DNA from 2 places in the Burkholderia sp. JP2-270 genome. Region 1 is predicted to be linked to the other one. Evidence: riboswitches for the same ligand, from Rfam matches in the RefSeq annotation. Region 1 holds a riboswitch; the other holds the start of a gene.
The links. Region 1 has a riboswitch for glycine ahead of gcvT (glycine cleavage system aminomethyltransferase GcvT). Riboswitches for the same ligand answer to the same signal wherever they lie in the genome.
Positions count from the first base shown of each region.

Region 1 (4,306 bases):
CGCACTTCGACCGCTTCCGGCCGACCCCGCGCACGCGCTGGCGCGAGGAGCCCGCACGCGGCGGCGGCCTGTTGCTCGACCTCGGCCCGCACCTGGTCGACCAGGCGCTCGCGCTGTTCGGGCTACCGGAAACGGTCAGCGCCACGGTCAAGACGCGCCGCGACAACGGCACGGCGCCCGATTTCGTGCACCTGCTGCTCGGCTATCCGGACAAGGACGTCGCGCTGCATGCGAGCGCGCTGTCGGCGATCGAGCCCGCGCGCTTCACGCTGCACGGCACGCGCGGCAGCTACCAGAAGTTCGGGCTCGATACGCAGGAAGACCAGTTGAAGGCCGGCCTGACGCCGGACCACGTCGAGTTCGGCGGCGGCAACCCGCCTGGCGTGCTGCGCGTGCTCGACGGCGAAGTCGAGGTCGAGCGGCCGGTGCCGACGCTCGACGGCCAGTACGCGGACTTCTACCGCGCGCTCGCCGCGTCGGTCCACGACGGCGCGCCGTTCCCGGTCACGCCGCAGGACGCCGTCGACGTGATGACGATCATCGAGCTAGCCGCGCAAAGCGAGCACGAAGGCCGCCGGGTACCGTTCGTGCGCCGCACCGTCTGACCGCTGCCGGCCGGGTCGATGCCGTCCCGGCCTCGGCCGCCACCCCGCGCCACGCCGTCCCCGGCAGCGGCCACGCGTCAGCCGCCGCGACGGCGCGGTCCCGAACATTCCGTTACAAATCGTGCGGGAACGAAAGTCAGCGGTCGCCCGGTCTGATGCGTTTCTCAAAAAGTCGATCCGACACCAAACCGTCAGGAGAATGTGATGCAACGGTTGATTCGCGCAGCGGCATGCTGCGTCCTGGTTTCCTCGCTCGCGGCCTGCATCGTGCAGCCGCAGCGGCCGGCCCGACAGGCGCCCCCGCCCCCGCCGCGGCCGAATCCGCAGGTCGTCGCGAACGATCGCCTGCTGGAGGTCCAGGGCCGGATCGACAACCTGCACCGCCGGATCGACGCGCGCGTCAACGGCGGCTACTACCCGCCGCCGTACGGCGCGCAGTTGCACCACCGGCTCGACGTGATCCGCCAGGAAGCGAGCGACATGTCGACCCAGCACAACGGCGGCCTGTCCGGCGACGAGCAGCGCGTGCTGAACCAGGAACTCGACACGGCCGCGCGCGCGATCGGCGAGTAATACCGGCCATGCCGGCGTCCGCCGGTGCCGGCAAAAGCGGCGGCGCTCCCGCACCGCCGCTTGTCGCGAAGCGACATTCTTTTGCTCAAATTGACAAGGCCCACCCGCTCGCGTACAGTCGCCCGCACGCGTCGGGAGAGCGTGTGACCGCGTTGCTGCAACGCCGGTCGCGCCGCCGAAGGGGCACACCCGCAAACTCTCAGGCAAAAGGACCGACCGCGTCGGGGAATCCCGTCCGCGCATTGCGCGGGCCGCACTCCCCGCACTCTGGAGAGCGGCAGTAGCCCGCTGCGCACATGCTGCGCGGGCAAGCTGCCCACCGAAGGGGCGCGCGCTCGCCGGGCTTTGCCCGCAGTGCAATCTCTCAGGTATCGAGGACAGAGGGGCATGTATCGGATCGCTCGCAGCCCGTCGGCCGCGGCGGTCGGCACATGGCCGTTCTGATCCGCGCGCAAGCGCCTTGCCTGAGGCCTCGATGACTGCACTGAATCACACCCCGCTCAACGCCGCGCACCGCGCGCTCAATGCCCGCATGGTCGATTTCGGCGGCTGGGACATGCCCGTCAACTACGGCTCGCAGATCGAAGAACACGAAGCCGTGCGCACCGACGCCGGCATGTTCGACGTGTCGCACATGTGCGTCGTCGATTTCACCGGCAGCCGCGTGCGCGCATTCTTCGAGCACGCGATCGCAAACAACGTCGGCAAGCTCAAGACGCCCGGCAAGGCGCTCTACTCGTGCCTGCTCAATCCGCAGGGCGGGGTCATCGACGACCTGATCGTCTATTACTTCACCGAAGAATTCTTCCGCGTCGTCGTCAACGCCGGCACCGCCGAGAAAGACATCGCGTGGTTCAACAAGCTCAACGAGCAAGGCGGCTACGGCCTCACGATCGCGCCGCGCCGCGATTTCGCGATCGTCGCCGTACAGGGCCCGAACGCCCGCGAAAAGGTCTGGACGACCGTGCCCGCCGCGCGTGCCGCGACGAGCGAGCTGAAGCCGTTCAACGCCGCGCAGGTCGCCGGCACGCCGTTCGGCGATCTCACCGTCGCGCGCACCGGCTATACCGGTGAAGACGGCTTCGAGGTGATCGTCCCGGCCGTGCACGTCGAAGCGCTGTGGAACGCACTGCAGCAAAACGGCGTGCGCCCGTGCGGGCTCGGCGCGCGCGACACGCTGCGCCTCGAGGCCGGCATGAACCTGTACGGCCAGGACATGGACGACACCGTCTCGCCGCTCGACGCGGGCCTCGCGTGGACGGTCGACCTCACCGCACCGCGCGACTTCGTCGGCCGCGCCGCGCTCGAGCGCGACGGCTCGCGCGCCGCGTTCGTCGGCCTGATCCTGCAGAAGGAAAACGGCAAGGCGGGCGGCGTGCTGCGCGCGCACCAGAAGGTCGTCACGCCGCACGGCGAAGGCGAGATCACGAGCGGCACGTTCTCGCCGTCGATGCAGGAATCGATCGCGTTCGCGCGCGTGCCGGCGGCCGTGCAGGTCGGCGACACGATCCAGGTGCAGATTCGCGACAAGCAACTGCCCGCGCGCGTGGTAAAACTGCCGTTCGTGCGCAACGGCAAGGTCCTCGCTGCGTAACGGCCGGGGGGCCTCCTCCCGGGAAGCCGGGAGATGGCGCCCGGCGCAAACCACATCCGGCGCGCCCCGGCGGCGCGCCAGCAGAACGAATCACACCCTTTTATCCAGGAGCATCCGATGAGCAACGTCCCGGCCGATCTGAAATACACCGAAGAACACGAGTGGATCCGCACCGAGGCAGACGGCACGCTGACGGTCGGCATCACCGATCACGCGCAGAGCACGCTCGGCGACATCGTCTTCCTCGAATTGCCCGAAGTCGGCAAGACCGTTTCGGCGGGCGACGCCGTCGGCGTCGTCGAATCGGTGAAGGCGGCATCCGACATCTACTCGCCGGTGTCCGGCGAGGTCGTCGCCGTCAATACGGAAGCTACCGACGCGCCGGAAGAAGTGAACAGCGACGCGTACGGCGTGTGGCTCTTCAAGATCAAGCTCGCGGCCGGCGCATCGACCGACAAGCTGATCGACGCTGCCGCCTACACCAAGCTGATCGACTAATTTCCTTACCCGAACCGCGCGGGGCCGGCCTGCCGCCCCGTCCCGCGCGGGACCAGAGTCACGCCATGAAGCTCGAACACCCGGACCGCCTGATGAACCGCACGCCCCTCTCGCTCGCCGCGCTCGAAACGCACGACGCGTTCGCCGAACGCCATATCGGCCCCGACGCCGCCAGCCAGCAGGCCATGCTCGACACGCTCGGCTTTGCGTCGCGCGCCGCCCTGATGGACGCCGTGATCCCGGCCTCGATCCGCCGCGCCGAAACGCTGCCGCTCGGCCCGTTCGCGCAGCCGAAGAGCGAGGCCGAAGCCCTCGCCGCGCTGCGGGTTCTCGCGGACAAGAACCAGGTGTTCCGCTCGTATATCGGCCAGGGTTACCACGACACGCACACGCCGGCGGTAATCCTGCGCAACGTGCTCGAAAACCCGGCGTGGTACACGGCCTACACGCCGTACCAGCCCGAAATTTCCCAGGGCCGCCTCGAGGCGCTCCTGAACTTCCAGCAGATGGTGGCCGACCTCACGGGCCTCGCGATCTCGAACGCGTCGCTGCTCGATGAAGCAACCGCCGCGGCCGAAGCGATGACGCTGCTGCAGCGCACCGGCAAGCCGGCATCGAACGTGTTCTACGTCGCCGACGACGTGCTGCCGCAGACGCTCGAAGTGATCCGCACGCGCGCGCTGCCGATCGGCATCGAGATCAAGACGGGCCCGGCCGCCGACGCGGCACAATCGAACGCGTTCGGCGTGCTGCTGCAATACCCGGGCGTGAACGGCGACGTGCGCGACTACCGCGCACTCACGGAAGCGATCCACGCGGCCGGCGGCCACGTGGTCGTCGCGGCGGACCTGCTTGCACTCACCGTGCTGACGCCGCCCGGCGAATGGGGCGCGGACGTCGCGATCGGCAACACGCAGCGCTTCGGCGTGCCGATGGGCTTCGGCGGCCCGCACGCCGCGTATCTCGCGGTGCGCGACGAATTCAAGCGCCAGATGCCGGGCCGCCTCGTCGGCGTGACGGTCGACGCGCAGGGCAA
Region 1 is NZ_CP029824.1:665,070-669,375, forward strand. It holds gene DM992_RS03170 (oxidoreductase) at 1-605, shown strand, start outside; gene DM992_RS03175 (hypothetical protein) at 810-1,178, shown strand; glycine riboswitch at 1,301-1,404, shown strand; glycine riboswitch at 1,436-1,569, shown strand; gene gcvT (glycine cleavage system aminomethyltransferase GcvT) at 1,654-2,772, shown strand; gene gcvH (glycine cleavage system protein GcvH) at 2,890-3,270, shown strand; gene gcvP (aminomethyl-transferring glycine dehydrogenase) at 3,336-4,306, shown strand, end outside.

Region 2 (4,306 bases), on a different replicon from region 1:
GAGCACTTCGTAGTACTGGAAGCCACCGTGACTCGGGGTGCCCGTGCCCGGCGCGATCGACGGATCGAATCCGTCGATGTCGATCGTGATGTAGTACGCGCAGCCCTGCGGAATCTGCTCGAGCACGCCTTCGGTGCCGAGGCGCCGGACGTCGCGTACCGACAGGATGTTGGAGCCCGCCGCACGCGCCGCGTCGTAGTCGCTGCGGTTGGACGACGATACGTTGCGGATGCCGAGCTGCGTCATGCCGGCGATATGATCCATCTCCGACGCACGGCGCAGCGGATTGCCGTGGCCGTATCGCACGCCGTGGCGCTCGTCGACGAAGTCGAGGTGCGCATCGAAATGCACGATGTGAATCGGCCCGCGGCCCTCGAACGCCTTGATCACCGGCGCATGCACGGAGTGATCTCCGCCGAGCACCACCGGCATCGCACCGGCGGCGAGAATCTTGCGCACGGCCAGTTCGATGTTGGCGTTGCTCGAGACCATGTCGGTATGCACGATGTCCGCATCGCCGACGTCCACCATGCGAACCTGATCCTCGGTCAGGTACAGCGCGTCGTCCTCGTGATCGTAGGCGCCCGCGTGCCCGAACGAAAACAGCGTCGACGCCTCGCGAATGCCGCGCGGGCCGAAACGCGCGCCGGAACGCCACTGGGTGCCCATGTCGTTCGGTGCGCCGAGGATCGCGACATCCGCGTCGATGTGTTCCCAGTCGAGGCACACCGGCGCTTTCGCGAAGGTGCAGTGACCGACGAACGGCAGGTTCAGCCTGCCTTGCTCATAGCTGTTGCTCTGCATTGTCTCCGTCTCCAATCGATGGATCTGTTTTCATCCGCACGGTGGTCCGTGCGCTTGCCTTTGCAGCCACTATGGGCAAAAATTTTCACCGGAAAAATAGAAAGCATCCGATGTTCATATCGACATTTCCGATGCAATGAACGGAGCGAGACATGAAACAATTGCAGGACGTCGACCTGAAGCTGCTCAGGATTTTCATGACCATCGTGAAATGCGGCGGCTTCTCCGCCGCGCAGGCGGCACTGAACGTGAGCCAGTCGACCATCAGCGAGCAGATGACGAGCCTCGAAACGCGCCTGGGCGTCAAGTTGTGCGAGCGCGGGCGCAGCGGCTTTCGTCTGACGGAACACGGCGTCGCGACCTACGAATCCGCGCAGCGCCTGTCGCTCGCGGTCGAGGCGTTCTGCATGGACACCCATGCGCTCAAGCAACGCATCTCGGGCAAGCTCCATCTCGGCATCATCGACAACACCGTCACCGACACCGACAGCGTGCTGCCGCGCGCGCTGCGCCAGTTCGTGTCGCGCGGCCACGACGTCCAGCTCGACATCTACATCGGCACGCCGGCCGAACTCGAGGAGCGCGTGCTGGACGGGCGGTTGCACATCGCGATCGGGCACTTTCCGCTCACCGTCGCCGGCCTGTCCTATACGCATTTGTACGAGGAACCCGACGGGCTTTACTGCAGTCGTTATCACCCGCTCTTTTCGAGCGACGCCACCGGCGATGCGCTGATCGATCGCATCCGGCAAAGCCAGGTGGTCGCCCGCGCGTTTCTGCAACAGCGCGATCTGCAGCTGCTCGAAAGCGGCAGCGCCGCTGCGACCGTCGACAACGTCGAAGCGCAAGCGATCCTGATCCTGACGGGCGCCTATCTCGGCTTTCTGCCCACGCACTACGCGAAGCAATGGGTCGACGCCGGCCAGATGCGCCAGATCGCATCGGAACAGCTGACGTCGACCTGGCCGTTCTCGTCGATTACGCGGCGCGGCGCCGCGCAGCCGACCGTGCTGCGCGCATTCGTCGACGATCTGATGGCGCATGTGAAGCGCCACGCCCCGTCAGCGGACAGATAGTCGGCATCGGATATTCATTTCGGACTCCACCGAAGTATCGGCTCGCCGCGATCGCCGCAAAGCGTTGTCGCGCAACGCATTTCATCGTCGTCGTGATGCCCGCGCCGCGCATCGGCATCCGTGTGCCGCATGCGCCGGGTTCGAATGGAGTGTTGACAGCGCGGCACGCGTGCGACTAGATTGTCGCCAGCTACAGGGATGTGTCAGGAGAGACCGCCACCCGGCGGCGCCGAAGGGGAATCGCCCCAGAAACTCTCAGGCAAAAGGACTGACGCATCGACTAGCGCTCTGGAGAGTAGGCCTCTGGTCGCCGACCAAGCCTCGCCGAAGGAGAAGCGTCCCGTCGGGTCGCGCAATCTCTCAGGCAAATGGACAGAGGGGGCATCAGGCACGCAGCCTGGAATGCCCCTGTCAGGTCCGGATGCCGACACATCGATCATCCCCCCGCCATTGCACTTCCGGCTTGCGTTTGCCGTTTCACTCAACGCAACCCTGTCAGGAAGAGAGCACATGAGCGAGGTCAGGTACACCGAATCCCACGAATGGCTGCGTCTGGAAGACGATGGCAGCGCAACGGTCGGCATCACCGATCATGCGCAGTCGCAGCTGGGCGATCTGGTCTATGTCGCGCTGCCGGGCGAAGGCGCGGCCTTTGCGCAGCACGACGAGGCCGCCACCGTCGAGTCGGTCAAGGCCGCCGGCGAGATCAAGATGCCGGTATCCGGCACCGTGCTGGCGACGAACGCCGCCCTTGGCGACACGCCGAGCCTCGTAAACGAATCGGCGGAAAGCGCCGGCTGGTTCTTCAGGATGCGTGTCGACCGCCCGGACCAGCTGGCCGGGTTGATGGACGCCGCCGCGTATCGCGCGTATATCGGCGAATGACGGAGACGACCATGAGCGCTTTCGATTCCGTCGCGCAGCGCGAGCTGTTCGTCCGCCGCCACATCGGCCCCGACGCTGACGAGCAGGCAGCGATGCTGGCCGAGCTCGGCGTGGATTGCGTCGACGAACTGATGAAGCAGGTGGTGCCGGCAACGATCCGCAGCGATGCGCCGCTCGCGCTGCCCGCGAGCTGCACCGAGGCCGAGGCCCTGAACAGGCTGGCCGCGCTGGCGAGCCGCAACCAGGTGTTCCGGTCCTTCATCGGCATGGGATACCACGACACCCACACCCCGCCGGTGATCCAGCGCAACGTGCTGGAAAATCCGGCCTGGTACACGGCCTACACGCCGTACCAGCCGGAAATCTCGCAAGGCCGCCTGGAAGCGCTGCTCAACTTCCAGACGATGATCGCCGATCTGACCGGCCTCGAAATCGCCAATGCGTCGATGCTCGACGAAGGCACGGCCGCCGCCGAAGCGATGACGTTCTGCCAGCGCCTGGCGAAGTCGGACAGCCGCGTGTTCTTCGTCGCACGCGACTGTCACCCGCAAACGATCGAGATCATCCGCACGCGTGCGGAGCCGATCGGCATCGAGGTCGTCGTCGGCGATCCGCGCCGCGATCTGGCCGGCGTCGGCTGTTTCGCCGCGCTTCTGCAATACCCGGGCACCTTCGGCGACATCCACGATTACCGGAGCGTCGTCGAAACCCTGCACGCCAACGGCGCGATGGCCGTGGTCGCCGCCGACCTGCTCGCGCTGACGCTGCTCGTGCCGCCGGGCGAATTCGGCGCCGACGTCGCGATCGGCACCACGCAGCGCTTCGGCGTGCCGCTCGGCTACGGCGGCCCGCATGCCGGCTATTTCGCCACACGCGATGCGTTCAAGCGCACGATGCCGGGGCGGCTGGTCGGCGTATCGGTCGACTCGCACGGCCGCCCGGCGCTGCGCCTCGCGATGCAGACACGCGAGCAGCACATCCGGCGCGAGAAGGCCACCAGCAACATCTGCACGGCGCAGGTGCTGCTCGCCAATATCGCCGGCTTCTATGCGGCCTACCACGGCCCGCTTGGCCTGGCCACGATCGCGCGCCGCGTCCACCGCCTCACGGCGACGCTGGCTGCGGGGCTGCGTCAGCTCGGCCATGCCGTGCCGACCGAGTACTGCTTCGATACCGTCACGGTCAACAGCGGCGGCCATACGGATGCCGTGCATGCGGCGGCGAACGCGCACCGCGTCAACCTGCGCGCGATCAGCGACCGGCAGGTCGGCATCGCACTCGACGAGACGACCACGCCCGACGACGTGGTCATGCTCTGGTCGATCTTCTCGAACGGCAGGGCCGTTCCCGATTTCGCGGTCGTGGAAGCGGCCACCGCCGACGCGCTGCCCGCTCCGCTGCTGCGCCGCAGCGCGTTTCTCGCGCATCCTGCGTTCAACAGCCACCATTCGGAAACGCAGATGTTGCGCTACCTGCGCCGGCTCGCCGATCAGGATCTCGCGCTCGACCGCACGATGATTCCGCTCGGCAGTTGCACGATG
Region 2 is NZ_CP029826.1:592,484-596,789, reverse strand. It holds gene speB (agmatinase) at 1-804, opposite strand, end outside; gene DM992_RS35370 (LysR family transcriptional regulator) at 957-1,880, shown strand; glycine riboswitch at 2,075-2,161, shown strand; gene gcvH (glycine cleavage system protein GcvH) at 2,391-2,765, shown strand; gene gcvP (aminomethyl-transferring glycine dehydrogenase) at 2,762-4,306, shown strand, end outside.
Region 2: another riboswitch for glycine. It lies ahead of gcvH (glycine cleavage system protein GcvH); the one in region 1 lies ahead of gcvT (glycine cleavage system aminomethyltransferase GcvT).